Regions from separate parts of the Streptomyces sp. NPDC093795 genome, predicted to be linked through region 1. Evidence: riboswitches for the same ligand, from Rfam matches in the RefSeq annotation. Region 1 holds a riboswitch; each other region holds the start of a gene.

What was found. A riboswitch is a leader RNA that binds a small molecule or an ion and turns the genes downstream of it on or off. The one in region 1 is predicted to bind cyclic di-AMP.
Region 2: linked by a shared signal. The riboswitch ahead of ACIRB7_RS31130 (M23 family metallopeptidase) and the one ahead of ACIRB7_RS12530 (transglycosylase SLT domain-containing protein) in region 1 are both predicted to bind cyclic di-AMP.
Region 3: linked by a shared signal. The riboswitch ahead of ACIRB7_RS15560 (LysM peptidoglycan-binding domain-containing M23 family metallopeptidase) and the one ahead of ACIRB7_RS12530 (transglycosylase SLT domain-containing protein) in region 1 are both predicted to bind cyclic di-AMP.
Region 4: linked by a shared signal. The riboswitch ahead of ACIRB7_RS23620 (transglycosylase family protein) and the one ahead of ACIRB7_RS12530 (transglycosylase SLT domain-containing protein) in region 1 are both predicted to bind cyclic di-AMP.

Annotation. Positions count from the first base shown of each region.
Region 1 covers NZ_JBIWIO010000004.1:55,580-62,629, reverse strand. Annotated here, with positions in the region: gene ACIRB7_RS12535 (alpha/beta family hydrolase) at 1-1,077, shown strand, start outside; gene ACIRB7_RS12530 (transglycosylase SLT domain-containing protein) at 1,061-1,945, opposite strand; cyclic di-AMP (ydaO/yuaA leader) riboswitch at 1,950-2,133, opposite strand; gene ACIRB7_RS12525 (hypothetical protein) at 2,476-3,132, shown strand; gene ACIRB7_RS12520 (nitroreductase family deazaflavin-dependent oxidoreductase) at 3,208-3,645, opposite strand; gene ACIRB7_RS12515 (alpha/beta fold hydrolase) at 3,814-4,605, shown strand; gene ACIRB7_RS12510 (threonine/serine dehydratase) at 4,689-5,690, shown strand; gene ACIRB7_RS12505 (GNAT family N-acetyltransferase) at 5,765-6,298, shown strand; gene ACIRB7_RS12500 (serine hydrolase domain-containing protein) at 6,329-7,050, opposite strand, start outside.
Region 2 covers NZ_JBIWIO010000014.1:111,934-118,983, forward strand. Annotated here, with positions in the region: gene ACIRB7_RS31115 (DNA topoisomerase (ATP-hydrolyzing) subunit A) at 1-1,161, opposite strand, end outside; gene ACIRB7_RS31120 (M16 family metallopeptidase) at 1,343-2,707, shown strand; gene ACIRB7_RS31125 (M16 family metallopeptidase) at 2,704-4,101, shown strand; cyclic di-AMP (ydaO/yuaA leader) riboswitch at 4,349-4,514, shown strand; gene ACIRB7_RS31130 (M23 family metallopeptidase) at 4,527-5,297, shown strand; gene ACIRB7_RS31135 (GntR family transcriptional regulator) at 5,482-6,165, shown strand; gene ACIRB7_RS31140 (HPr family phosphocarrier protein) at 6,321-6,602, opposite strand; gene ACIRB7_RS31145 (GNAT family N-acetyltransferase) at 6,820-7,050, shown strand, end outside.
Region 3 covers NZ_JBIWIO010000005.1:110,178-117,227, reverse strand. Annotated here, with positions in the region: gene hpnH (adenosyl-hopene transferase HpnH) at 1-163, shown strand, start outside; gene ACIRB7_RS15580 (aspartate aminotransferase family protein) at 171-1,580, shown strand; gene ACIRB7_RS15575 (helix-turn-helix domain-containing protein) at 1,662-2,345, shown strand; gene ACIRB7_RS15570 (DUF6126 family protein) at 2,398-2,553, shown strand; gene ACIRB7_RS15565 (tyrosine-protein phosphatase) at 2,563-3,384, opposite strand; cyclic di-AMP (ydaO/yuaA leader) riboswitch at 3,744-3,932, shown strand; gene ACIRB7_RS15560 (LysM peptidoglycan-binding domain-containing M23 family metallopeptidase) at 3,937-4,941, shown strand; gene ACIRB7_RS15555 (SGNH/GDSL hydrolase family protein) at 5,103-5,897, shown strand; gene ACIRB7_RS15550 (STM4011 family radical SAM protein) at 5,884-6,750, opposite strand; gene ACIRB7_RS15545 (STM4012 family radical SAM protein) at 6,808-7,050, opposite strand, start outside.
Region 4 covers NZ_JBIWIO010000009.1:54,922-61,971, forward strand. Annotated here, with positions in the region: gene ACIRB7_RS23595 (NAD(P)/FAD-dependent oxidoreductase) at 1-473, opposite strand, end outside; gene ACIRB7_RS23600 (exopolyphosphatase) at 854-1,768, opposite strand; gene ACIRB7_RS23605 (DUF501 domain-containing protein) at 1,765-2,304, opposite strand; gene ACIRB7_RS23610 (septum formation initiator family protein) at 2,336-2,806, opposite strand; gene eno (phosphopyruvate hydratase) at 2,897-4,177, opposite strand; gene ACIRB7_RS23620 (transglycosylase family protein) at 4,539-5,270, opposite strand; cyclic di-AMP (ydaO/yuaA leader) riboswitch at 5,274-5,447, opposite strand; gene ACIRB7_RS23625 (transglycosylase family protein) at 5,706-6,860, opposite strand; gene ACIRB7_RS23630 (cytochrome P450) at 6,954-7,050, opposite strand, start outside.

The sequences.
Region 1 (7,050 bases):
GTGGTCAACGAGCGGGTGATGCGCGAGACCGGGGCGGACGCGCGCGATCTCGCCGCCGTGGAGCAGCGCGAACACGCCGAGCTCGACCACAGGGCCCGGCGCTACCGGGGCAGCAGACCCTCCGTGCCCCTCGACGGGCGGACGGTCCTCGTCGTCGACGACGGCCTCGCGACCGGGGCCACGGCCCTGGCGGCCTGCCGGGTCGTACGCGCCCGGGGCGCCGCCCGGATCGTCCTCGCGGTGCCGGTCGCGCCACCGGGATGGACGGCCCGGCTCGGCGGCGAGGCCGACGAGACCGTGAGCGTCCACACGCCGGAGCTGTTCTACGCGATCGGTCAGTTCTACCGGGACTTCGCGCAGACCCCCGACGCCGAGGTCATCGCCTGCCTGGACCGGAACCGGGCCACGCGTGGGCCGGTCGTCCACGCGGAGGACGTACGGATTCCCGCCGCCGGAGCCACGCTCACAGGACGGCTCGCGCTGCCCGAGAACGCCGCCGGCATCGTCCTGTTCGCCCACGGCAGCGGCAGCAGCCGGCACAGCCCCCGTAACCGGGCGGTCGCGACGGCACTCAACGGCGCGGGACTCGGGACGCTCCTCTTCGACCTGCTCACCGAGGCCGAGGCGGGGGACAGGGCCCGCGTCTTCGACACCCCGCTGCTCGCCGGCCGCCTCGCCGAGGCCACGGACTGGCTCGCCGGCCGGCCCGGGAGCGGCGGCCTCCCCCTCGGATACTTCGGGGCGAGCACGGGAGCCGCCGCCGCGCTGTGGGCGGCGGCCGATCCCGCGTCCTCCGTGGCCGCCGTCGTCTCCCGCGGTGGCCGGCCCGACCTCGCGGCCGACCACCTGGCCCAGGTCAGGGCCCCGACGCTGCTCGTGGTGGGAGGCAGGGACGAACTGGTCCTCGACCTCAACCGGCGGGCCGGGGCCCGGCTGCGCTGCGAGAACCGGCTCGCCGTCGTGGAGGGCGCCACCCATCTGTTCGAGGAGCCGGGTGCCCTGGAGCAGGTGGCGGAACTCGCCGGCTCCTGGTTCACCCGGCACTTCGGGACCAGCGGGATCAGTACGGCCCGTTGACGTTGTCGATGGAGCCGTAGCGGTCGGCCGCGTAGTTGCAGGCGGCGGTGATGTTGGCGACCGGGTCGAACAGGTCCGTGGACGTGCCCGGCACGTGGTACGCGTCGAAGGTCGGCTGGATCACCTGGAGGAGGCCCTTCGAGGGCGTTCCGGCGACCGCGTTGGAGTCCCAGAGGTTGATGGCCTGGGGGTTGCCGGACGACTCGCGCATGATGTTGCGGAGGATCCCGTCGTAGGAACCGGGGATGCCGCGCTGGGACATGATGTCCAGCGACTCCCGGATCCAGCCGTCGAGGTTGTTCGCGTACTGGGCGGCGGCGGCCGGGGCGGCCTGGACGGGAGCGGCGGCGGGAGCGGCCTGCGCCGCGGAGGCGCCCGTGTCCTTGGCGACGGCCGGGGCGGCGGGGCGGCGCTCGGAGCGGCTCGCCCGATCGGCCGAACCGGTCTTCTTCGCCTTCGCGGGAGCGGCCTTCGCGGAATCCCGACCGAGCGTCAGTTCAAGGCCGGGACGAATAAGTGACGGGTTGTCACCCACCACGCTCTTGTTGGCCTGGTAAAGAGCCTTCCAGCCGCCCTGAATTCCCTTCTTCTGGGCGATCAGGGAAAGCGAGTCGCCGCTGACGACCGTGTAGGTGCGGGCGGCGGCCGGCGCGGTGGGGGCCTTGGCCGTGGCCGCCGCGGCGGCGGGAGCGGCGAGGGCGGCGGCGGGCCGGGCGGCGAGTTCCGGAGCTCCGGAAACGGGCGCGGCGCCGGCTGCGGCGGGGGCGATCAGCGGGAGGGCCAGGGCGGCTCCACCCGTTCCGACCAGCGCGATTCCACGCGAGACGGGGTGGCGTCGGGGGCGGCGGTGCTTACCGTGTGCAGGCATGACGGTTTCCTCTCCGGCGCCTTCGGGGTGAGCTGTCGGGTTCGGACTGGAGATGTCCGGCCGCGCGCACGCGGCTTCACCCCGAGCCGTTCCGGAATCCGGGCCGGCGTATTCGTGGGTCCCCCGCTCCTGCCGTCGGGTGAAAGGGAGGTATTTCGAGCGGTGGCAGGATTCGGCGATCCGCTCGAATGGAGGTGACCGTAGGCCAGTAATGCGACGGAGAACAAGATGGGTGGGGCGGCGGGCCCCGCGAAAGGATCACGGAATTCCCCGAATTCATGATCGACCGTTCTTCCGGCCCGCCGAACTTCCTTGCGCGGTGGGGCTCGCGGCGGCTCCGGAGGCGGGGGAGTTCCCGGGAAAGTGAGTCGCGTCACCAGGTGTTCAATGTCCGAAAATGCGCCTTAATTCGGTTAATAGGTAAGAGCGCCGGAAAGGCCCTATCGGCGGAAGGGGTACTCAAGGGCATAACGCGCAAACCCGACATTCGTGCTGAAGGATGGTGCCACCCCGACCGAGGAGCCGCCCGGATGTCCCCCTCCGCCTCCCTGATCAGCCCCGACGCCCTCGACCGTGAGGCCGCAGCGCTCTACGAGAGCGCCACCTGGCAGCGGATCGTCACGGACCTGACCGCCACGCCACCGCCCGCGGGCGCCCCCGTCCCCGTGCCGGACACAGCTCCGGACACGGCCCCGGACACGGCGCCGGGCACCGAGAGATGGCGGACTCTGCTCACCCTGCCCGTGGACCGGCTCGTCGCCGACGCGCTCGACGCACTGCCGCCGCCCCTGCCCGCCGAGCGCCGGCTCCCGGGCCGGATCGGAGCCGTACTCCCCGACAAACTGCACGCCTGGCGACGCGTCGGGCAGCCAGAACTGCGCCCCTCGGTCCACCTCGGCTACGCGCGCCTCGTCCTGACGGAGTGGGGTTGGCAGAACGCGCCGTACAAGCTGCGGGACGTCCGAGGAGCCCGATGCGTCTGCGGCGCCCTGCTCGCCGCTCATCGCCTCGGCTACGGCAGCGCGACGACGATGAACGAGGCCGCCGCCTGGATCATGGCCGAACTCCGGTCACGGGGCTGGCGGGAACTGATCGGGCCGTGGAACCGGGCACCCGGCCGCACCGCCGCCGACGCCCTCGCTCTCCTCGACGCCACGATCCACCGCGCCGCACACGCAGGCCGCTGACAGCCTTCCGCCGTGTGGACCACCGGCCGGGCTCGGCGGCGAGCTCGGCCGGGTCGACGGCGGTCCCTCCGGTTCCTACTCGGTCCGCTCGACGACGAAGAGGGGGATCTCCCGGTCGGTCTTGCGCTGGTAGTCGGCGTAGTCGGGGAACGCGGCGACGGCCCGCTCCCACCACGCCCGGCGCTCCTCGCCGGTGACCAGACGCGCCTTCATGTCCCACACGTGCGTGCCGTCGCGGAGCTCCACGAGTGGCGAGGCGACGAGGTTGTGGTACCAGACGGGGTGCTTCACCGCCCCGCCGTTCGACGCGACGAGCGCGTACGCCCCCTCGTGCTCGACCCGCATGAGCGGGGTCTTGCGGAGCTTGCCGCTCCTCGCGCCGACGTTCGTGACCAGGACGACGGGCAGGCCACGCATGGTCGTGCCCTTGGTGCCGCCGGACGATTCGTACAGCTCGACCTGTTCGCGCACCCACGTCGAGGGGCTGGGCTCGTACTCGCCTGCGAGGGGCATGGAGATCCTTTCGGGGGTTGTCCGGTGTCACCGGCTGTCTGCCGCGTCCCTCCGACGCTAGCGGACGGACCGCCGGGGTCCCGGCCGTTCCGGCCGGTGCGTTGTCAGCGCCGACTCGTAGGGTGGCTCCTGACGGTACGAGTGGCGGCGCAGGGGAGAGTGGTCGGCATGCGGGAGTTGTTCCTCGCGGACCAGGGGGCGTACATCCGGTGGATCGACCTGCCCGGAGACGGGCCCGTACGGGTGTTCGTCCACGGGCTCGGGTGCACGGCGGCGTCGGACTTCGCCCATATCGCGGCCCACCCGGCCCTCGGCGGCGCCCGGGCCCTGCTCGTGGACCTCCTCGGCCACGGGCTGAGCGACCGGCCCGCCGCATTCGACTACCGCATGGAGTCCCAGGCGGCGGCGGTGGCCGCCGTCCTCGACCACCTCGGCCTCACAGGCGTCGACCTCGTCGGGCACTCCATGGGCGGCGCCGTGACGATCCATCTCGCGGCGGCGCGCCCGGACCTCGTGGCCCGACTCGTGGTCGCGGAGCCGAACCTGTACGCGGGCGGCGGCGCGTTCAGCTCCCCGGTGGCCGCTCAGGACGAGGACGCCTTCGTGGCGAAGGGGTTCGCCCGGATGCTGGCCACACTCGACCGCGCCGACTACGTGGCCCGGCTGCGCCTCGCCGACCCGCTCGCCGTCCACCGCAGCGCGACCGCCCTCGTCGAGGGCAGCGTGCCCGCGCCGGGTGACCTCCTCGCCGCGCTCACGCTGCCCCGCACCTTCCTCCTCGGGGAATTCAGCCGGCCGGACCCCGACGCGGAGAAGGCGACGGCGTTCGGCATCCCGGTGATCGAGATCCCCCGCGCGGGCCACAACCTGATGCTGGACAACGCGGACGGGTTCGCCACGGCGCTCGCCCACGCCCTGTCGGACGCCCCGACGTCGCTGCCCGGCCACGGCGGCGGCTGACGCGGACCGGACGCCGTCGGCGCCCGTGGACCACGGGAGTCGACCGGCCCCCTCTCCTCCACCCCACCCCTCCAGGAGCTCAGGTGCACAGCCTCACGCACGCCGACATCAAGACAGCCGCCGACCGGATCGCCGGTCACGTCCGCCCCGTCACGATCACCCGGGCCGACGTCGACCCCGCCCCCCAGGCGGGCCCCGGCACCGGGCCGTACACGCTCCACCTCGCCCTGGAACTCATGCAGCACACCGGCTCCTTCAAGGCCCGTGGCGCGCAGAACTTCCTCCTCGCCCACCGGGAGGAAGGCACCCTCCCCGCCGCCGGTGTCACCATCGCCTCCGGCGGCAACGCCGGCCTCGCCTGCGCCTGGGCCGCCCTCCGGCAAGGTGTCCCCGCCACCGTCTTCCTGCCGACCACCGCCCCCAGGGTCAAGGCCGACAAACTCCTCGGCCTCGGCGCCGACGTACGACTCGTCGGCACGGAGTACGCCGAAGCACTGACCGCCTGCGAGACGTTCGCGGCCGAGACGGGCGCGCTCGCCTCCCATGCCTACGACCATCCCCTGATTGCCGCCGGGGCCGGGACCCTGCTCGACGAGATCCACGCGCGGATCCCGGACCTCGACACCGTCGTCGTCTCGGTCGGCGGGGGCGGCCTCTTCGCCGGCGTCGCCACCGCCGCCCGACACCACGGCATCAGGACCGTCGCCGTCGAACCCGAGAACTGCCGCGCCCTCGACGCCGCCCTCCGGGCCGGGCAGCCCGTCGACGTGACCGTCGACTCCGTCGCGGCCGACTCGCTCGGCGCCCGCCGCGTCTCCGCCACCGCCCTGGAAACCGCCCGGCAGGACGGCGTCCGTACCGTCCTCGTCCCGGACACCGAGATCATCCGCGTCCGCCGGGAGCTGTGGGACGACCGCCGCCTCGCCGTCGAGCACGCCGCAGCCACCGCCCTGGCCGCGCTCACGACCCCGGACCGGCCCGGTGCCACAGACCTCGGCTACCGCCCCGAGCCGGGCGAGAAGATCTGCGTCGTCCTCTGCGGCGCCAACACCGACCCCACCGACCTCGTCCACACCACCGCGTAGTCGCCCGGGGCGGACCGCCGGCCCGGAAGGAGCCGGTGGTCCGGCCGGCTCGCTCCGTGCGTCAGGATGGGAACATGACCGAAATTCGTACCCCCCGCCTCATCCTCCGACACTGGACCGACGACGACCTCGTCCCGCTGGCCGAGATCAACGCCGACCCCGAGGTCATGCGCTGGATCGGCGACGGCTCGGTCCGGGACCTGGAACAGACCGCCGAGGACATCGAGCGGTACGAGGAGGAGTGGGACGAGGAGGGCTTCGGGATCTTCGCCGTCGAGCTCATCGCCTCGGGCGAACTCATCGGCTTCGCCGGCCTGTCCGTGCCGGAGTTCCTGCCCGAGGTCATGCCGGACGTGGAGATCGGCTGGCGCCTCGGCAGGCCCTTCTGGGGTCAGGGGTACGCCTCCGAGGCCGCCCACGCGGTCCTGGAGTTCGCTCTCCAGGACCGCGGGCTCGACCGGGTCGTCGCCATCACGCACATCAGCAACCAGGCGTCCGAGAACGTCATCGGCAAGCTCGGTATGACCGCGGAGCGCGAGACGAACCACCCGGTCTTCGACGTCCCCCTTCGCGTCTACTCGATCGACCTCACCGAGTACGAGGCCTGAGCCTCCGGGGCGCCCCTCTCAGGGCACCGGTCAGTGCCGCTCGGGCAGGTCCCGATCGGCCGGCAGCGCCGTGAGGTCACCGGCCGTGGTCGGGGCGGCGGAGCGAGCGGTCGCCGGGGCCGCGGGCTTCTTGCCGCAGAACGCCGCCTCCAGCGTCCCGCCGAGCGCCGTGTTGGCGGCGCCGTGGTTCGAGGTGTTCGCCACGGCGGAGAGGCTGCGGCGGCCGTCCCGGGTCGAGAAGGCGTACGTGTAGAAGCCCTGCACGGTGCCGGTGTGGCCGTACACCTGCGTACCGCACGACAGGTCGTAGCGGCGCAGGCCGAGTCCGTAGAACCGGGTGTTGGTGGCGTCGGTGGGCGTGACCGTCGTCATCGCCTCCATCATCGCCGGGGACAGCAGCCGGCCGCGCATCAGGGCGCTGGTGAACGTGTTCAGATCGGCGGGGCTCGAGATGACGGCCCCGGCGGACTGCGCCCAGGAGACGGTCTGTTCCGTGGAGTCCACGAGCGCGCCGCCGGCCTCGTCGGGGTGCAGATAACCGCGTACGTGCGTGCCCTTGATCCTGGTGTCGGGGTGGACGTACGAGGTCTTGCGCAGCTTCAGCGGCTTGAAGACACGGCGCTCGTACGCGTCGGACACGGGACGGCCCGTGGCCTTCTCGATGAGCATGCCGACGACGACGAAGTTGGCGTTCGAGTACTTGTAGGACACGCCGGGCTCGGTGGTCCGCGGCTCGCTCAGGGAGAGGTCGA
Region 2 (7,050 bases), on a different contig from region 1:
GTCGCGCTTCTTGGTCCTGCGGAACTCGGAACGGCGGCGGACCACCTCGAAGCGATGGTCGAGGTAGACCTCCAGGAGCTCCTTGAGGCCGAGGGTGAGCGGCTGGCCGTCGACAAGCGCCACGTTGTTGATGCCGAAGGACTCCTCCATCGGCGTCAGCTTGTAGAGCTGCTCGAGGACCGCCTCCGGCACGAAGCCGTTCTTGATCTCGATGACCAGGCGGAGGCCGTGGTTGCGGTCGGTGAGGTCCTTGACGTCCGCGATGCCCTGGAGCTTCTTGGAGCCGACCAGGTCCTTGATCTTGGAGATGACCTTCTCGGGGCCGACCGTGAAGGGCAGCTCGGTCACGACGATGCCCTTGCGGCGCGCCGTCACGGTCTCCACGCTCGTCGTGGCGCGGATCTTGAACGAGCCGCGGCCCGATTCGTACGCGTCCTTGATGCCGGAGAGGCCGACGATCCGGCCGCCGGTCGGCAGGTCGGGTCCGGGCACGAAACGCATCAGCGTCTCGAGGTCGGCGCCCGGGTGGCGGATCAGATGGCGGGCGGCGGCGATGACCTCGCCGAGGTTGTGCGGGGGCATGTTGGTCGCCATGCCGACCGCGATGCCGGACGCGCCGTTGACCAGCAGGTTCGGGTACGCGGCCGGCAGCGCCACCGGCTCCCGCTCCTGGCCGTCGTAGTTCGGCGTGAAGTCGACCGTGTCCTCGTCGATGGACTCGGTCATGAGCAGCGCGGCCGGGGCCATCCGCGACTCGGTGTACCGCATGGCGGCCGGCGGGTCGTCGTTGCCGAGGGAACCGAAGTTGCCGTGGCCGTCGACGAGGGGGAGGCGCATGGAGAACGGCTGCGCCATGCGGACCATCGCGTCGTAGATGGACGCGTCGCCGTGCGGGTGCAGCTTGCCCATCACCTCGCCGACGACGCGGGCGCACTTGACGAAGCCGCGGTCGGGGCGGAGCCCCATCTCGCCCATCTGGTAGACGATGCGGCGCTGGACGGGCTTCATGCCGTCCCTGGCGTCCGGGAGGGCACGCGAGTAGATCACCGAGTACGCGTACTCGAGGAAGGAGCCCTGCATCTCGTCGACGACGTCGATGTCGAGGATTCGCTCCTCGAACGCGTCGTCCGGCGGCGGTGTCTTCGTGCTGCGGCGGGCCATCGCGGCTGCGGCTCCTTCACCAACAAGGTTGATCTGACGCGGACCATTGTGGACCGTGCCACCGACAGCGCCGACCGCGACCCGGAAGAGGGACATCTCCGGGGGGCGGGAACTTCGCCAGGTGTCGGCGCGCTTGCATACAGTGGCAGGACTTTTTCACATCGCGATCGAAGGGACGTACATGCCCATGGGTCACACGGCCACGGCCGAGGCCGGCTCCGGCGGCCTGACAGCGACCGAGCACCGGTTGGCGAACGGGCTGCGGGTGGTGCTCTCGGAGGACCACCTGACCCCGGTCGCCGCGGTCTGCCTCTGGTACGACGTCGGCTCGCGGCACGAGGTCCCGGGCCGCACGGGCCTCGCCCACCTCTTCGAGCACCTGATGTTCCAGGGCTCGAAGCAGGTCCACGGCAACGGGCACTTCGAGCTGGTGCAGGGCGCGGGTGGCTCGCTCAACGGCACGACGAGCTTCGAGCGCACCAACTACTTCGAGACCATGCCCACGCACCAGCTGGAGCTCGCGCTCTGGCTGGAGGCCGACCGCATGGGCTCGCTGCTCGCCGCACTGGACGACGAGTCCATGGAGAACCAGCGGGACGTCGTCAAGAACGAGCGCCGTCAGCGCTACGACAACGTGCCGTACGGCACGGCCTTCGAGAAGCTGACCGCCCTCGCCTACCCGGAGGGCCACCCGTACCACCACACGCCGATCGGCTCCATGGCCGACCTGGACGCGGCCACCCTGGAGGACGCGCGGAACTTCTTCCGCACGTACTACGCCCCGAACAACGCGGTGCTCTCGGTCGTCGGCGACATCGACCCGGAGCAGACCCTCGCCTGGGTCGAGAAGTACTTCGGCTCCATCCCCGGCCACGACGGCAAGCCCGCACCGCGCCCCGGCGACCTGCCCGAGGTCATCGGCGAGCAGCTCCGTGAGGTCGTCGAGGAGGAGGTCCCGGCCCGCGCGCTGATGGCCGCCTACCGGCTGCCCCACGACGGCACGCGCGAGTGCGACGCCGCCGACCTGGCCCTGACGGTCCTCGGCGGTGGCGAGTCGTCCCGTCTGCACAACCGTCTGGTCCGCCGCGACCGCACGGCCGTCGCCGCCGGCTTCGGCCTGCTGCGGCTCGCCGGAGCGCCCTCGCTCGGCTGGCTGGACGTCAAGACCTCCGGCGGCGTCGAGGTCCCGCAGATCGAGGCGGCCGTCGACGAGGAGCTCGCCCGGTTCGCCGCCGACGGCCCCACGCCGGAGGAGATGGAGCGCGCGCAGGCCCAGTTGGAGCGCGAGTGGCTCGACCGTCTCGGCACCGTCGCGGGCCGCGCCGACGAACTGTGCCGGTTCGCCGTGCTGTTCGGCGACCCGCAGCTCGCCCTCACGGCCGTCGACCGGGTCCTGGACATCACCGCCGACGAGGTGCGGGCGGCCGCCGCGGCCAAGCTGCGCCCCGACAACCGCGCGGTGCTCGTCTACGAGCCCCTGGCGACCGAACAGAGCGACGACGACACCGCCGACGGCGATGACGATGCAGAGGGAGCGGACCAGTGACCGACGCTGCCGTGTCTTTGACGAGCATGGACTTCCACCCGCAGCCGGAGCCCGGTGCCGCCAGGCCCTGGGCCTTCCCCGCCCCGGACCGCGGGAAGCTGGACAACGGTCTGACGCTGCTGACCAGCCACCGTCCCGGCCAGCAGGTCGTGGCCGTGGAGCTGTTCCTGCCGGCCCCGCTGGACGCCGAGCCCGCCGGCCTCGACGGCGTCGCCACCATCATGGCCCGCGCGCTCTCCGAGGGCACGGACCAGCGCAGCGCCGAGGAGTTCGCCGCCGACCTCGAGCGCTGCGGCGCCACGCTCGACGCGCACGCCGACCACCCGGGCGTACGGGTCTCCCTGGAGGTTCCCGTCTCCCGGCTGCCCAAGGCGCTCGGGCTGCTCTCCGAGGCCCTGATCGCCCCGGCGTTCCTCGACACCGAGATCGAGCGCCTGGTGCGCAACCGGCTCGACGAGATCCCGCACGAGACGGCCAATCCGGCCCGTCGCGCCGCCAAGCAGCTCTCCAAGGAGCTCTTCCCGGCCGAGTCGCGGATCTCGCGGCCGCGCCAGGGCACCGAGAAGACCGTCAAGGCGATCGACGCGGCCGCGGTCCGCGCCTTCTACGAGGCGTACGTCCGGCCCGCCACGGCCACCGCCGTGGTCGTCGGCGACCTGACCGGCGTCGACCTGGACAAGGTCCTCGCCGAGACCCTGGGCGCCTGGACCGGTGAGCCGGCCGAGCCGCTCCCGATGCCGCCGATCTCGGCCGACGACACCGGACGGGTCGTCATCGTCGACCGACCCGGCGCCGTCCAGACCCAGTTGCTGATCGGACGGATCGGCCCCGACCGGCACGACCGCGTCTGGTCGGCCCAGGTCCTGGGCACGTACTGCCTCGGCGGCACCCTCACCTCGCGACTCGACCGGGTGCTGCGGGAGGAGAAGGGCTACACGTACGGGGTGCGTGCCTTCGGGCAGGTACTGCGCTCCGACAGCCAGGGGAACGGCGCCGCGATGCTCGCCATCAGCGGTTCCGTCGACACGCCCAACACCGGCCCGGCGCTCGACGACCTGTGGAAGGTGCTGCGGACGCTGGCCGCCGAGGGTCTCACCGACGCCGAGCGCGAGACGGCCGTGCAGAACCTGGTCGGGGTCGCCCCGCTCAAGTACGAGACGGCCGCCTCGGTCGCCGGGACGCTCGCCGACCAGGTCGAGCAGCACCTCCCCGACGACTACCAGGCCCAGTTGTACGCGCGGCTCGCCGAGACCGGCACGGTCGAGGCGACCGCGGCCGTGGTCAGCGCCTTCCCGGTGGACCGGCTCGTCACCGTGCTCGTGGGCGACGCGGCGCAGATCGCGGACCCGGTGCGCGCGCTCGGCATCGGTGAAGTCACCGTCGTGACCGGCTGATTCCGGCTCCCGGCCCGGCTCCCGGCCCGGCTCCGACACGGTCTGACCCGGCTCTGATCCGGTAAGGGGAGGGCTCCGACGGCATGTTTCGTCGGAGCCCTCCCCTTTGTCCGTATTAAGCGCAAGGGTGATCGTTTGCCCTGTGGCATGTCTTACAAACTGGCGAGTCCGGTTGGTGATTGAAAGATGATCCGCATAGCGTCGGTGCGTCTGTTCGGCAGTTGCACCCGCCGCACCCGCGGCACCCGGACAGTCATCGCCGAGTCCCCGTCAGGCGCGAGCCTGGGGAGCCGGGGACCCATACGTAGTCCCTGGGGTGAATCGGGCGCCTTCGTCTCGTACGGAGGGGCTCGTAGGAGACCTTCCTGCTCCGAACCCGTCAGCTAACCCGGTAGGCGAGAAGGAAGGAAAGGATCAGCCACTACATGGCGTTCACCCGTGCCACCGGGAAGCATCGTGGGTCGAGCCGGATGGCGCGCCGCAGCGTGGGCTTCGCCGGCGCCGCGACCCTCGCCACCACCGGCGTCATCGGAACCCTCGCTTCCCCGGCGCTCGCCGCCGACGCGGACAACCGCTCCGTCGAGGACACCGGCCTCACCAAGGTGATCACCGAGGACTCCCTCGTGGACCGGATCAACGCCCAGGCCGCCGCCCAGGAGCAGGAGGCCTTCGAGGCCGCCGCCAAGGCGAAGGCCGAGGCCGAGGCGAAGCGCAAGGCGGAGGCCCGCGCCAAGGAGATCCGCGAGGCGGAGGAGCGCGCCGCCCGTGAGGCCGAGCGCCGCCGCCTGAACTCCTTCCAGCTCCCCGTCGCCGGCTCGTACGTCTCCACCGGCTACCAGACCGGCGGCTCGCTCTGGTCCTCCGGCAGCCACTCCGGCGTCGACTTCCACGCCGGCTACGGCAGCAGTGTCGTCTCCGTCGGCTCCGGCACCGTCGTCGAGGCCGGCTGGGGCGGCGCGTACGGCAACAACATCGTCATCCGGATGAACGACGGCACGTACACCCAGTACGGCCACCTCTCCTCCATCGGCGTGTACGTCGGCCAGAGCGTCGAACCGGGCGAGCAGATAGGCATCTCCGGCTCGACCGGCAACTCGACCGGCCCGCACCTCCACTTCGAGGCGCGCACGAGCTCCGAGTACGGCTCCGACATCAACCCGCTCGCCTACCTCCGCGCGCGCGGCGTCAGCGTCTGACGCACGCCCACCTCAACGTCGCAAAAGCCCCGGCTCGTGCTGAGCCGGGGCTTTTCGTCGGTCAAAAAGGCTTCCATATTTCGCTGAGGCATCGGAAATTCCGGCGCGCTGCAATAGAGTCGCAGATCGGGCGCAGAACAGGCGTCGCAGAATTGTCTCGCGCAGACCAAGGCGGAGGTCGGACATGCGCATTCCCGCGCACTCGGTATGCACGGCGATCCGGGACGACATCGTCTCCGGCGTCTTCGAGCGGGGCAGCCGGCTGACCGAGGAACAGCTCGCCCGCCGGTACGGCGTCTCCCGCGTCCCGGTCCGCGAGGCCCTGCGCACCCTGGAGTCCGAGGGCTTCGTCGTCACCCGCCGCCACGCGGGCGCGCACGTCGCCGAGCCCACCGAGCAGGAGGCGGCCGACCTGCTCGACATGAGGGCGCTGCTCGAACCGCTGGGCGCCGCGCGTGCCGCCCAGCGGCGCACCGAGGCCCACCTCAAGGTGCTGCGGGGCCTGGTCAGACTGGGGCAGGAGCGGGCGAGACGGGGCCAGGGCGAGGACCTGCGCTCGCTCGGGGGCTGGTTCCACGAGACGCTGGCGCAGGCCTCGGGCAGCCCGGCCCTGACAGCGCTGCTGACCCAGCTGCGCCACAAGATCGCCTGGATGTACGCGGTCGAGCAGCCCGCTCAGCCGGTGGAGGCCTGGGCCGAACACGGCGCGATCGTGGACGCCGTGGCGCGCGGTGACGCCGAGCGCGCGCGGGCGCTGACCGCGCTGCACGCGGAGCGCTCGCAGCCGCTGCACCGGCTCAAAAGGCCGGAGCGCGGGCACGTGAGGGTTTCGCAACATGTCGTCAACACGGCGAGCGTCCGGAATTAACGCGCACACCGTATACAAAGAATAGCAATTCCGTGGCCCGCGTTCCGTGCTGCCCAAAAGCGGGCCGAATCCGGGTCGGTGGAAATGCGAAAGGCCGTGGCCGCCGGAATTCCGGCGGCCACGGCCTTTCGTCGTACGGGAGAGGTCGACCCGGGTCAGACGGTCTCGGGGAGCTCGTCGAGACCCTCGGCGACCAGCTTCGCCAGACGGTCCAGAGCGGCCTCGGCGCCGTCGGCCTCCGAAGCGAGGACGATCTCCTCGCCGCCCTGCGCGCCCAGGCCGAGCACCGCGAGCATGGAGGCGGCGTTCACCGGGGTGCCGTCGGACTTGGCGATCGTCACCGGAACGCCGGAAGCCGTGGCGGCACGGACGAAGATGGACGCGGGGCGGGCGTGCAGGCCCTCGGCCCAGCCGACGTTGACGCGGCGCTCAGCCATGGTGTTGCCCTTCAAGTCTTAAGCGGTTGTCTAGACCAGTCTCTCACGGGATGCTCCGTGCTCACGCCGACCTTCGGCCCGGGACCGGACCGCCTCTCGGCCCGCCCCCGCCGCCCACGGCGTGCTCACCACCTTGCACGGAGTGACCCCACCATGCACGGCGTACACCCACCGCGCGACCCGTGCCACCGCCGTGTCGCGGCCGTAGGCTGACCCCATGCAGAGCGCGTCGGAACAGTCGGAAGCGGCGGAACACCCGGCACGACCGGCGCGTCCGGAACCACCGGACCACGACTACCCCGACCACTGGGAAGCGGACGTCGTGCTCCGCGACGGCGGCACCGCGCGCATCAGGCCCATCACCGCCGACGACGCCGACCGCCTCGTCAGCTTCTACGAGCAGGTCTCGGACGAGTCGAAGTACTACCGCTTCTTCGCCCCCTACCCC
Region 3 (7,050 bases), on a different contig from region 1:
CGAGGACACCGACTGGGAGAAGTACGGCCGCGGCAAGGACCCGCGCTGCGCCAACTGCATGGCGCACTGCGGCTACGAGCCCACCGCCGTCCTCGCCACCATGGGCTCCCTCAAGGAGTCCCTGCGCGCGGTCAGGGAGACGGTCTCCGGGGACAAGCGGTGAGTGCCCCGTGAAGGGCGAGGACGAGCGTCCGGCGAAGGGTGCGTTCGACCTGCGGGCGCTCCTCGCCGAACGCGGCGGCGAGCGCTACGAGCTGCACGCCAAGCACCTCAACCACCAGCTGCCGCGGATGCTCCACACCATCGGCTTCGACAAGGTGTACGAGCGGGCCGAGGGCGCCCACTTCTGGGACGCCGACGGCGTCGACCACCTCGACATGCTCGCCGGCTTCGGCGTGATGGGCCTCGGACGGCACCACCCCGTCGTCCGCAAGGCCCTCCACGACGTCCTGGACGCCCAGCTCGCCGATCTCACCCGCTTCGACTGCCCGCCGCTGCCCGGACTCCTCGCCGAACGGCTGCTCGCCCACAGCCCGCACCTCGACCGGGTCTTCTTCGGCAACAGCGGCACGGAGGCCGTGGAGACCGCCCTCAAGTTCGCCCGGTACGCCACCGGGCGGCCCAGGGTCCTCTACTGCTCCCACGCCTTCCACGGCCTGACCACCGGCTCCCTCTCCGTCAACGGGGAGAAGGGCTTCCGGGACGGCTTCGCCCCGCTCCTGCCCGACACGGCGATCGAGCTCGGCGACCTCGAAGCCCTGGAGCGGGAGCTGCGCCGGGGCGACGTGGCCGCCTTCGTCGTGGAGCCGATCCAGGGCAAGGGCGTCCACGAGGCCCCGCCCGGCTTCCTGCGCGCCGCCCAGGAGCTGCTGCACAAGCACGGGGCCCTGCTGATCGCCGACGAGGTGCAGACCGGCCTCGGCAGGACCGGCGACTTCTACGCGTACCAGCACGAGGAAGGGGTCGAACCGGACCTGGTCTGCGTGGCCAAGGCCCTCTCCGGCGGCTACGTGCCGGTCGGGGCCACCCTCGGCAAGGACTGGATCTTCAAGAAGGTCTACTCGTCGATGGACCGGGTCCTCGTCCACTCGGCGAGCTTCGGGTCGAACGCGCAGGCCATGGCGGCCGGGCTCGCCGTCCTCTCGGTCATGGAGAGCGAGGACACGGTCGCCCACGTCCGGCGGATCGGCGGCCTGCTCCGCTCCCGCCTGGAGGAGCTCGTGCCCCGGTACGAACTGCTCCACGAGATCCGCGGGCGCGGGCTGATGATCGGGATCGAGTTCGGCCGGCCGTCCTCGCTGGGGCTCCGAGGGCGCTGGACGATGCTCCAGGCGGCCCGCAAGGGGCTCTTCGCGCAGATGGTCGTCGTCCCGCTGCTCCAGCGACACCGGATCCTCACCCAGGTCTCCGGGGACCACCTGGAGGTGATCAAGCTGATCCCGCCGCTGATCATCGACGAGGCGGACGTGGACCGGTTCGTCACCGCCTTCACGGCGGTCATGGACGAGGCCCACGGCGGTGGCGGGCTGATGTGGGACTTCGGGAGGACTCTGGTGAAGCAGTCGGTGGCGCAGCGCTGACGGCGGATCCGGTCGAGCGTGGAGTTTTGCCTCTGGGGCAAGAAACTTGCCTCAGAGGCACGATGCTGGCGGAATGGACGCATGGACCACGTCCCCGGGGAGACCTCCCCGGACCCCGCCGCCACCGGCGCACCGCCGGACGCCGCTGCCTCAGGCGCCCTGCCGGACCCCGCCGTCCCTGGCGCCCTGCCGGACGTCGCCCCGCAGCTGCGGGGTCTGCGCCGTCGCCGGGGCCTCACCCTGGAGGCCGCCGCCCAGCGGGCCGGCCTCTCGCCGGCCCACCTCTCGCGCCTGGAGACCGGGAACCGGCAGCCCTCGCTGCCGATGCTGCTCGCCCTCGCCCGCATCTACGGTACGACGGTCTCCGAGCTCCTCGGTGAGGCACCGGCCGAGCGCGACCCCGTCGTCCGGGCCGGCCGCTCCGAACCCGTCGAGGCCGACGGCTGGGTCTACCGCCAGGCGGGCGGTGCCGGGCGCGCCCTGCAGTGCCTGCGGGTCCACGTGCCGTACGCCACCAGGGCCGACATCGTGCGCGTCCACCCGGGGGAGGAGTGGATCCACGTCCTGGAGGGCCGGGTGCGGCTCGCGCTCGGTGACGCCGTGCATGTCCTCGATCCCGGGGACAGCGCGCACTTCGACTCGCTCACCCCGCACCGGATCGGCGCCGCCACCCCCGGCGGGGCGGAGCTGCTGTTCGTCCACACCCTGATGCAGAGTCCCGCGGCCGAGCTGTGCCTCGGCGACGGGACCCCGCACCGGCGCTGAGCCCCGTGGGGCATCCTTCCCTGTGGCTCTTCATTCCTTCGAGAGGACCGACATGTCCGACAAGTCACGACCGGTCACCGGTGAGGAGCGTGGGGAGGGCAAGTTCCCCAAGGGGCTGGTCCTGCGCCTCTTCGCCTACCTGGTCGCCGGCCACCTCTTCGCCGGTTTCCTCTACCTGCTCTTCGCGCTGGGTGGCCAGAACCGGTAGGCGGCGGACTCACACCTCGGTGAGCAGGCGCTCCCGCAGGCGCTCGCGGGTCTCCGGGGCCAGCTTCAGGCCCGTCGCGAGGTAGGCGTCCACCGAGCCCCAGGTCGCCTCGATCGTCTCGAAGGCCCCCCGCAGGTACTCCACCCGCGCGTCGAAGAGCGGGCTCAGCAGCTCCATCACCTCGGGCGACATGGCGTCCGGGGCGGTGGAGCTGCGGCGCACCTTGTAGCGGCGGTGCGGGTCGTTCGACTTCACGTAGTCGGCCTCGATCGCCGCCCGCTCGACCCCGAGGGCGAGCAGGGTGATCGCTATGGAGAGCCCGGCGCGGTCCTTGCCGGCCGCGCAGTGCATCAGGGCGGGGAGGCTGTCCTCAGCCATGGCGTGCAGGATCCGGCTGTGCTCCGCGGTCCGCTCGATCACCATCTTCCGGTACGAGTCGGACATGTTGGCGGCCGCCTTGCCGTCACCGAGGATCTCGCGCAGCTGGGTTATGTCGCCGCCGCGCACCAGCTTCCAGAACTCCTTGCCCTCCGCCGGATCGTTGAGCGGTATGTTCACGTTCCGTACGCCGGGCAGCTCGACGTCGGGACCCTCGACCTTCCGGTCGGCCATGTTCCGGAAGTCGAACACGGTGTGCAGTCCCAGCGAGTCGAGGAAGGCGGCGTCCGCCGCCGTCGCGTGGGCGAGGTGGCCGCTGCGGAAGAGGCGCCCGGTGCGGACGGCCCGGCCGTCCGTCGTCGGCAGGCCGCCCACGTCCCGGAAGTTGCGGACCTCGGCCAGCTCGGGTTCGGTCATTTCGATGGGCGGGACCTGCGGCAGCTGCTGCGTCACGGGTGCTCCTGGTGGTCGACGTTCGGGTGCCCGAAGCGAGATCGGTTCCTGGGGCAATCATCCAGGCGGGAGGGTGTCGGCGCACCCCCCTGGACGGGAATGGGTGATCTGTCCGAATTGAGGCCTTACGTATAACGCGCCCTGTTTGCGGGCGAGATGGGCATCGGCGCGTGAGCAGCGTCATAGAAGTGACGGATCGTGGCCGACGGCCGGAACCAATTGCCGTACGGAAAAGGGACATCGAAGGACCGTCATCCACAGAGGGTGACCGGAATTCCGGCCGGAAGACGTGGCGGGGAAAGCCGGTGGAAATCAGCGGCTTGTCCGTGCCGACCCCCTCGTCTAGCGTCACCGTCAATCCGGTCGGACCGCCGAATCCTGCCACCGTCCGGAATTCCCACTCATCCCATGTGTGGCAGGAGCGGGGGACCCAGGAAGTACGCCGGTCCCGCGACGCAGGACGGCTTGGGGTGAAGCCGCGTGAGAACGCGGCCGGGCATCTCCAGTCCGAACCCGACAGCTCACCTCGTAGGCGCCGGAGAGGAATTCGCCATGCCCGCGACGGGTAAGCACCGCCGTACCAAGACCAACCGACTGACCCGCGGAATCGCCGCCGCCGGTACGGGAGGCGCCGTCGTCGCCCTCCCGCTCTTCGGCGCCACCGGGGCCCACGCCGCCGAGCAGACTGCCGCCCCCAGCCAGGCCGTCACCGCCGCCGCCCAGGTGGAGGCCCTCGCCGCCGCCAAGGCCGCGCCCGCCGCCAAGGCCGCACCGAAGACGTACTCCGTCGTGCGCGGCGACTACCTGTCGAAGATCGCCGCCGACCACCACGTCGCCGGCGGCTGGCAGAAGCTGTACTCCGACAACCGCCAGGTCGTCGGCGAGGACCCCTCGCTCATCCTGCCCGGCATGAAGCTCACGCTCGGCGCCAAGAGCACCGCCAAGGCCTCCGCTCCGAAGAGCGCCGCGCCCCGGGCGGCCGCCCCCAAGAGCGCCCCGGAGCCGTCCGCCGAGACCTCCTCGAAGAACGGCGACACCCCGCGCGCCTCCCGGGGCAGCGAGCGCGCCGCCGCCCCGGCCACCACCGCCCCGTCCTCGGACGCCGGCTCGTCCTCCTCCGCGCAGGAGTCGACGGGCGCCTCGACCTCCGCGTCCGGCTGGGTCGCCCCGGTCAGCGGCGGCATCTCCACCCCGTACCGCGCCTCCGGCTCCATGTGGTCCTCCGGTTACCACACCGGTGTCGACTTCATCGCCTCCTCCGGCACCACCGTCCGCGCCGTCGGCGCCGGCAACGTGGTCTCGGCCGGCTGGAGCGGCGCCTACGGCAACGAGGTCGTCATCCAGCACGCCGACGGCAGCTACTCGCAGTACGCCCACCTCTCCTCCCTCTCCATCTCGTCCGGCCAGACCGTCACCGGCGGCCAGCAGATCGGCCTCTCCGGCTCCACCGGCAACTCCACCGGCCCGCACCTGCACTTCGAGATCCGCACCTCGCCGAGCTACGGCTCCGACATCGACCCGCTGGGCTACCTCCGCCAGCACGGCGTCTCCATCTGACGCACCGACACCCCGCGTGGCCCGGCACTCCTGTGCCGGGCCTCCGGCGTTTCCCCATCTATTCCGGCTTGGCAATTTCTTTATCGGTGGCATATATCACCCGGCGTCAACCCCTCCTTACGGTCGCGTAGGTCACATCCAAAAGGGAAGGATGTGCTCCCGTGGCAGACGATTCGAGATCAAGAGACAAGAACGCATTCGGGTCGTACGCGGCGATCGGTGACAGCTTCACCGAGGGCGTCGGAGACCCCGGGCCCGGCGGGACGTACGTCGGCTGGGCGGACCGCTTCGCGGTCCTGCTCGCCGACCAGCTGCCGGAGCACGACGCCTTCCGCTACGCCAACCTGGCCGTACGCGGGCGCCTCCTCGACCAGATCGTGGCGGAACAGGTCCCCCGGGCGAAGGAACTCGCCCCCGACCTGGTGACCTTCTGCGCCGGCGGCAACGACATCATCCGCCCCGGCAGCGACCCCGACGACGTGGCCGAGCGCTTCGAGCGGGCCGTCGCCGAACTGACCTCCGCCGTCGGCACCGTCATGGTGACCACTGGCTTCGACACCCGTGACGTGCCCGTGCTCAGGCACCTGCGCGGCAAGATCGCCACCTACACCGCCCACGTCCGGGCCATCGCGGACCGCTACGACTGCCCGGTCCTCGACCTGTGGTCCCTCAGGTCCGTGCAGGACCGGCGGGCCTGGGACCTCGACCGGCTGCACCTCTCCGCCGAGGGGCACACCCGGGTCGCCCTCCGCGCCGCCCAGGTCCTCGGCCTGCCGGTGCCCGCCGACCCGGATCAGGCCTGGCCGCCGGTAGCCCCGCGCGGCTCGCTGGAGCTGCGCCGGGACGACATCAACTGGGCGAAGGAGTACCTCGTGCCGTGGATCGGGCGCCGGCTGCGCGGCGAGAGCTCCGGCGACCACGTCGAGGCCAAGCGCCCCGACCTCATGCCCCTCTGAGGGACGACGGGCCGCCGGCCGGGATCCGCTCCAGGACCCCGCCGGCGAACACGTCGTACAGCGGCAGCGTCTCCAGGTGGACATAACCGATGTGACAGTCGCAGACGGCGAGGGGGCAGGCCCGGGGACGCAGGGCGGCGCGGTACGAACCGTCGTACAGGTTCCCCAGCTCGGCCTTGACGAAGTGGCAGCGCCGCACCGTCCCCTCACCGTCCACCGAGATCACCGACTCCCCGGTCCGGCAGGGCAGCCCCGCCGAGCGGTGCGGATGACGGCTGTACGGGAACAGCGGGTCGACCGCCGTCCACTCGTCGGCCTCCGCGTCGGTGTACGTGTACCCCTCCGCCGCGTTCACCCAGAGGTACACGTGCGGAGGCAGCGCGGCGCGCAGCCGCCGGGCGTGCTCCGCGTGCTCGGGCAGACCGACCACGCCGACACTGAACCGGACGCCCCGCTCCGTCAGTTCCCCGCACTTGGCGAGGAAACGCTCGTAGGGCGTCTGCCCGGGGTGGTACGTGCACCAGAGCGCCACGCGCTCCGGGTCCGCCTCCGCCAGCCAGTCGGTCCGGCAGCTCAGATTGGTCTGGATCGCCACCCGCTCGACCTGCGGCAGCCGCGACAGCTCGACGAGCGCCCGCCGGTACCAGGAGCGCACCAGGCCCTCGCCCCACGGGGTGAAGAGGATCCGCAGCCGGTCGCCGGTCTGTGCGGCGGCCCAGCCGGTGAACCGTTCCAGCGCGGCCCGGTCCGCGCGCAGCTGCTCCCGGCTGTCCCGGCGCTTGGCGAACGGGCAGTACGGGCAGTCGAAGTCGCAGGAGGAGAGCGGCCCCCGGTAGAGCAGCGTCAGGTCCATGCCGGAGTCGGTGGTCAGCTCCATGCCGGAGTCGATGGTCAGCTCCATGCCGGCCCCCTACTTCGGCTCGTACGCGGCCATCGCGGCCCGCACGGAGGAGGAGAAGAGCTCAGGACCGAGCCCGTCCGAGTACGAGAGTCCCTCCGGCGACAGTCTCAGGAGCCCTTCAGGGGCCTCCGCGTCCAGCCAGCCGAGCGCCTCGAACCGGCCCAGTTCCTCGGCGAAGTCCGCGAACGGCGAGGACCCGAACCGCTCCGCGTACCCCGCGACCGGCATGCCCTCGGCCTGGAGCAGCGACTG
Region 4 (7,050 bases), on a different contig from region 1:
TCGTCGGTGGTCGAGTCGGCCTTGTCGAGCTGCTCGAGGACGTGGTTGCGCAGGCCGATGGCCTCCTCGATGCCCTTCATACCGATGCCCTGCTCGGCGAGGCCGGGGATCGGGAAGGTACGGGAGACGGCGCCCATCGCGATGACGAGGTAGTCGAAAGGCAGCTCGTAGGCCTCGCCGACGAGCGGCGCGATCGTGGCGACCTTGCGGTCCTGGTCGATGGTGGTGACCCGGCCGGTGAGCACCTCGGCTCCGCGCACGACGCGTCGCAGCGGGACGACGACGTGGCGCGGCGAGATGCTGCCGGCGGCGGCTTCGGGGAGGAAGGGCTGGTAGGTCATGTACGACCGCGGGTCGACGACCGTGACGGTCGCCTCCGCGTAGCGCATCTTCTTGAGGATGCGCCGAGCTGCGTACAGGCCTACGTACCCGCCGCCTACTACGAGGATCCTGGGACGCTCCGTGGTGCTCATGAGATCGAGTATCCACCCCTCCAGAGGGGGGTGCTCGTGCGCCCCTTCACAAGCTCTCCGGGTACCTCTGCTACACTCCGCCGCCCACGTGATCCATGTCATGGTGCTGCAAAGGAACCGGGATGCAAGGGCGAACGTTGTTCACCCCTTGTGAACTGGACCGGAGAGCGGCCGTTAACGCTGAACCGGAGTGCCCGTTCACACGATGGAAACATCGAGCGAATCGGCCTCCGCGCCTGCGAAAGGGCCCTGAGGCACCCCTCGGAGGGGCTGAAGGCGGCCTGAAGACCCCCCTCGGACGCCATCAGGGCCCTTTTCCTTGTGAAGAACTTCACGAACTTTCCCGACGGGGTGTCGCCGGGAGGCTCGATAGACGCCCGCTATGCCACGGATAGGGCGATCCCATCGAGGATGTCGTGCTCGCTGACGACCACCTCGTGGGCCCCGACGCGCTCCACGATCTCCCGCAGGACGAGCGCCCCGGCGATGATCACGTCGACCCGGCCCGGGTGGATGACGGGGATCGCGGCCCGCTCGTCGTGCGTGGAGGCGAGCAGCCGGTCGGTGACCTCGGCGACCTGGGCGGCGGAGATCCGGGCGTGGTGGATCTTCTCGGAGTCGTACTCCGGGAGGCCGAGCGCGATCGCGGCGACCGTGGTGACCGAGCCGGCGAGCCCGACGAGGGTCCCGGCCGTGCCGATCGGCACGGTCTCGGCGGCCAGGTCGAGGGCGGCGCGGACGTCGGCGCGGATCGCGTCGGCCTCCTCGGCGGTCGGCGGGTCGTGCCGGACGTGCCGCTCGGTGAGGCGGACGCAGCCGATGTCGACGGAACGGGCCGCCTCGACGTGCTTGTTGCCGGTGACGAACTCGGTGGAGCCGCCGCCGATGTCCACGACGAGGTACGTCTCCGTGCCGTGCAGCTCGCCGGTGGCACCGGTGAAGGAGAACTCGGCCTCCTGGTCGCCGGTGATGACCTCGGGCTCGACACCGAGGATCTCCACGACCCCGTTCACGAACTCGTCGCGGTTCTCGGCGTCGCGGGAGGCGGAGGTGGCGACGAAGCGGATCCGCTCGGCGCCGAACTCCTTGATGACCTCGGCGTACGCGCGGCAGGCCGCGAAGGTGCGCTCCAGGGCCTCGGGGGCGAGCCGGCCCGTCCTGTCGACGCCCTGCCCGAGCCGGACGATGGTCATCCGCCGGTCCAGCTCGATCAGCTCACCCGTCTCCGGGTGGACGTCGGCGACGAGGAGGCGGATGGAGTTCGTACCGCAGTCGATTCCGGCGACCCGGGTCATTCCGCGGTCTCCTTCTCTTCCCCGCAGGGCGTGACGCACGGGCCCTTCGCCCACCACTCGGGCAGCATCGCGAGGGCCTCGTCGCCGAACGGGTTCACGCCCGGGCCCGCGACCAGCGAGTGGCCGACGAGGACGTGCAGGCACTTGACCCGGTCCGGCATGCCGCCGGCGCTCGGGAAGCCCTCCAGGACCTCGATGGCGTCACGGCGGGCGATGTAGTCCTCGTGCGCGGCCCGGTAGGCGGCGGCGAGCTCCGGGTCGGTGGCGAGCCGGGCCTGCATCTCCTTCATGACCCCGTTGGCCTCCAGGGTCCCGATGGCCGAGGCCGCCCGGGGGCAGGTCAGGTAGTACGTGGTCGGGAACGGCGTGCCGTCGGGAAGCCGGGGCGCGGTCTCGACGACGTCCGGGTTGCCGCACGGGCAGCGGTGCGCGATGGCGCGCAGGCCGCGGGGCGGCCGGCCGAGCTGGAGCTCGAAGGCGGCGATGTCCGCCTCGGTGGGCTCGGTGCGTTCGGTCTGCGGAGGGGGCGTTTCCATGTCTGCCTTGCTCGTCAGGTCGTTTCGGGCTTCAAGGACGGTCGGCGTGGTCGACGCCGTCCCAGAGGTTGTCGTACCAGGGGCGGTCCGCCGCGCCCTGGTCGGCGCGGGGCCGCTGCTCCGCGCCGGGATCGTTCACGGTGAATCCGGTCTCGCCGGGCAGCACGTAGTGGAGGTGCTCGCGGGCGAGGCGGCGGACGTAGGCCGGGTCCTGGAGGCGGGCCTTCTCGTCCTTCAGTTCCTCGACCCGCCGGGCCGCCCCGGCGGCCCTGCGCTCCTGCTCGGCGATCTCGCCCTGCTGGGAGACGTAGCTCCGCATGGGGTAGGCGAGTGCCACGACGAGGGAGCAGACGACCAGGGCGAGGAAGGCCGCGCGGCCGGTGAGCCGGGAGCGGCGGGCCTGGCGGCGGGTCTGGGAGCGGTAGACACGGGCGGCGGTCTGCTCGCCGAGCAGCCTGATCCGGGTCGCGGTCGAGAACCGGTCCCGGTCCTTCGCGGCCATGTCGTGTCGCCTCCCCTGTTCACGCGGACGTCCCCGCACACGGTACGGGACCGAGTACGGGGACGTACGGAAGCGGCTTCAGGAAGAAGCTCAGCCCTTGAAGCGCGGGAAGGCGCTGCGGCCGGCGTAGACCGCGGCGTCGTCGAGGATCTCCTCGATGCGCAGCAGCTGGTTGTACTTGGCGACGCGGTCCGAGCGGGCCGGGGCGCCGGTCTTGATCTGGCCGCAGTTCACGGCGACCGCGAGGTCGGCGATGGTGACGTCCTCGGTCTCGCCGGAGCGGTGGGACATCATGCACTTGAAGCCGTTGCGCTGGGCGAGCTCGACGGCGTCGAGGGTCTCGGTCAGCGAGCCGATCTGGTTGACCTTGACCAGGAGGGCGTTCGCGGAGCCCTCCTCGATGCCACGGGCCAGGCGCTCGGGGTTGGTGACGAACAGGTCGTCGCCGACGATCTGCACCTTGTCACCGATGCGCGAGGTGATGGTGTTCCAGCCGTCCCAGTCGTCCTCGTACAGCGGGTCCTCGATGGAGACCAGCGGGTACGCGGAGACGAGCTCCTCGTAGTACTCGGTCATCTCGGCGGCCGAGCGGGACTTGCCCTCGAACTCGTACGAGCCGTCCTTGTAGAACTCGGACGCGGCCACGTCGAGCGCGAGCGCGACGTCGGTGCCCGGGGTGTAGCCGGCCTCCTTGATGGCCTCGATGATGAGGTCGAGGGCGGCGCGGTTCGACTCCAGGTTCGGGGCGAAGCCGCCCTCGTCGCCGAGGCCGGTGGAGAGGCCCTTGCGCTTCAGCACGCCCTTGAGCGTGTGGTAGATCTCCGCACCCCAGCGAAGGGCCTCGGAGAAGGACTCCGCGCCGATCGGGGCGATCATGAACTCCTGGATGTCCACGTTGGAGTCGGCGTGCGACCCACCGTTGAGGATGTTCATCATCGGAACGGGCAGCAGGTGCGCGTTCGGGCCGCCGAGGTAGCGGAAGAGCGGGAGGTCCGAGGCCTCGGAGGCGGCGTGGGCCACGGCGAGCGAGACGCCGAGGATGGCGTTCGCGCCGAGCGAGCCCTTGTTCTCGGTGGCGTCCAGGTCGAACATGGCCTGGTCGATCAGGCGCTGCTCGGTGGCGTCGTAGCCGACGAGCTCCGGGCCGATCTGCTCGATGACGGCGAGGACGGCCTTCTCGACACCCTTGCCCATGTAGCGGTTGGGGTCACCGTCGCGAAGCTCGATGGCCTCGAAAGCACCGGTGGAGGCGCCGGACGGAACAGCAGCACGGCCGGTGCTGCCGTCGTCGAGGCCGACCTCGACCTCGACCGTGGGGTTGCCTCGGGAGTCCAGGATTTCCCGGGCTACGACGACGTCGATGGACGGCACGAGCATCTCCTTCTGGGATGTGACGCTGGATGTGACGCAAGGTCGGTGCAGGGGTCGCTCGGCCTTGCGACAAGAGCCTAACCGGCGCGGGGGCTCCGGCCAGCCGGGCGCCCGCCCCCTGGGACGAAAAAGGACCCAAGGGCATGCGTTTCGGGACGAAGGACATCAGATCTACTGGACGGTAACCGTCAGGTCGTTCCTCAGTCGTCCCTCGACGGGTGTGCCCGGACACAAGGAGCGGCCCGGAACGGACGGAACCCCGGTCGGGCGCGCACGGGGGACGGGCGCGCCGGACCGGGGTGGTCACCGCGGGAGGGTCGTGGGGCCGCGTGAGCCGCCGGACTCACGCGGACCGCCGGGCTCACTTCAGGTGAAGCTGCTGGCCCGGGTAGATGAGGTCGGCGTCGTCGACGATCTCGTCGTTCAGCTCGAAGAGCTGGGCCCAGCCGCCCTTGACGCCGTGCGCCTGGGCGATGGTGCTGAGGGTGTCGCCGGAGACGACCTTGTACTCGCCGTCACCCTTCTCGACCTTCTTGCCGGTCGGGGTGGTGACGGTCTTCTTGGCGGCCTGCGGCGCGGCCTCGCGCTGCGGGGCCTGCTCCTGCGGGGCCTGCTGCGTGGCCTTCTTCGGGGCCTGGCGCTGCTCGCTGCGGGTGGTCGGCTGCTCGGCCTTCCGCTCCTCCTGCTGCGGGGCGGACTCGGCGGAGCCGCCGTCGTAGGAGGCTCCGGAGAGGCCCACGCCACAGCTCGGCCAGGCGCCCTTGCCCTGGCCCGCGAGGACCTTCTCGGCGACGGCGATCTGCTGGGACTTCGACGCCTGGTTGGCGGTCGAGGCGTAGGCGGTGCCGCCGTACGCGGCCCAGGTGGAGGCCGAGAACTGGAGGCCGCCGTAGTAGCCGTTGCCCGTGTTGATGGACCAGTTGCCGCCGGACTCGCACTGGGCGACGCGGTCCCACTCGGAGGCCGTGGCGGCCGAGGCGGTGCCCGCGGTCAGCAGCGGGGCCGCGACGGCGACACCGGTGACGCCGACGAGCGTGGCGACCTGGGTGGCCTTGGAGGGACGGCGGTGTTTGCCCTTGCCGGAAAACAGCATGGAGATTCTCCTCACCGACGCCTGTGAGGTGAGCTGTCGGGTTCGGGCCGGAAAGTTGCCCGGCCGCGTGTCCTAGCACGCGGCTTCACCCCAAGCCGATCATCGGCCGTCTTTCTCAACGGCCGGGACCGGCACTTACCTTGGGTCCCCCACTCCTGCCTTCGGCGCTTACGCGACGACTGTTCCCATCGGCCGACGGCAGGATTCGGCGTTTCGGTCGACGGGGCCCGCGGTGGCGAGCGGTGACGACCGTAGACACAGACCCACCGGAAGTTCAAAGAGGCGTATTGCGGAAATATCGCCCCTACTTGGCTTCCGGAAGGTGGTGTTTGTGCAGGTGAGAGGTGACGGGGGCAAAGGTTACGGACGGGACACGCCAGTTGGGGTGAAGAGACTCATGTCTCACTTGCCCAGAACCGGACATTCCCGCCCGAATCACTTGGCCGTCGAAACCGGACCGTCCGTCAGATCGAGGCTCTGACCAGGGAGGATGAGATCCGGATCGATGCCCACCGTGCGCCGGTTGGCGTCGTAGAGGGCGGTCCAGCCTCCGGGGAGTTCGTTCGCCTGCGCGATGTCGGACAGGCTGTCGCCCGGCCGCACGGTGTACGCGCCCGAAGTGTCCTGACTGTCCGTTGCGCCCGAATCCTTCGCCGCGTCAACCGGCGTCGTGGCGAGAGGGCTTTCGGTCAGCTTGTTCTCGGATGAAGCATGTCTACCCGATTCAGGTGAAGTGTCCACCTTGCCGGTTTCCTCCGGTGCGGCATCGCCCCGGTGCTTGCCGGTGCCGGGCGTGGCCGACGACGCGTCACCTTCCGGAGTGCCGGGCGTTACGGACGAACCAGGCGTACCGGGCGTGACGGAGGCGTCAGGGGTGCCGGGCGTGACCGGGGTGACCGGGACGACCGGGTTGACCGGGACGACCGGCGCGGCCGGGTCGGTCGAGCCGCTCGGGGCGGTCGGGGTGGTCGAGCCGGTCGGTGCGGTGGGGCTCACCGGAGCGGTCGGCGAGACCGGGGCCGTCGGCGAGACGGGCCCGGTGGGCGGGGCCGGCGTGACGGGAGCGGTCGGCGTGACCGTGCCCGTCGCCCCCTTCGTGGTCTCCGGGGTCCCCGTGGAGGCCCCGGGCAGCCCCGCCGTACGGTTCGACTCGACGACCGGGCCCGTGGGGGTCTTCGGGACGGAGGTCGGGCCGGGGTCCACACCGGTGGCCGTGCCGTCGTTCGTCAGACCGGCGATCGGCGCGCAGGTGGCCCACTCGACGGAGCCCTTCGCGAGGGCCTTCTCGGCCACCGCGATCTGCTGGGCCCGGCTGGCCAGGTCGGCGCTGGGCGCGTACGCCAGGCCGCCGTTCCGCTCCCAGCTGTCCTGGGTGAACTGGAGCCCGCCGTACATGCCGTTGCCGAAGTTGGCGCTCCACTGACCGCCGGACTCGCACTCGGCGACGCGGTCCCAGGTGGCGGCGTCGGCCGCGGAGGCGGATCCGGCGGCGAGCAGCGGCAGCGCCATCGCGGATCCGGTCACACCGGCGGCGACGACGATGGCGGGGGCCTGACGGGGGCGACGGTGTCGTCCGTTCCCGGAACGCATAGGAGCGCCTTTCGCGTGACGGCTGAGAGTGCGGTGAACGTAGCGGTATTCGAACGCTCGTCACAAGTCGATGGCCGCACGATCACGCGAAGATCACATTTCTGACACGCCGTCACTGTGGCGGAGCGGTACGGACGGGGAGAACTCCACCGGAAGCGTGCGCAATCCCCGCATGATGAGCCCTCCGCGC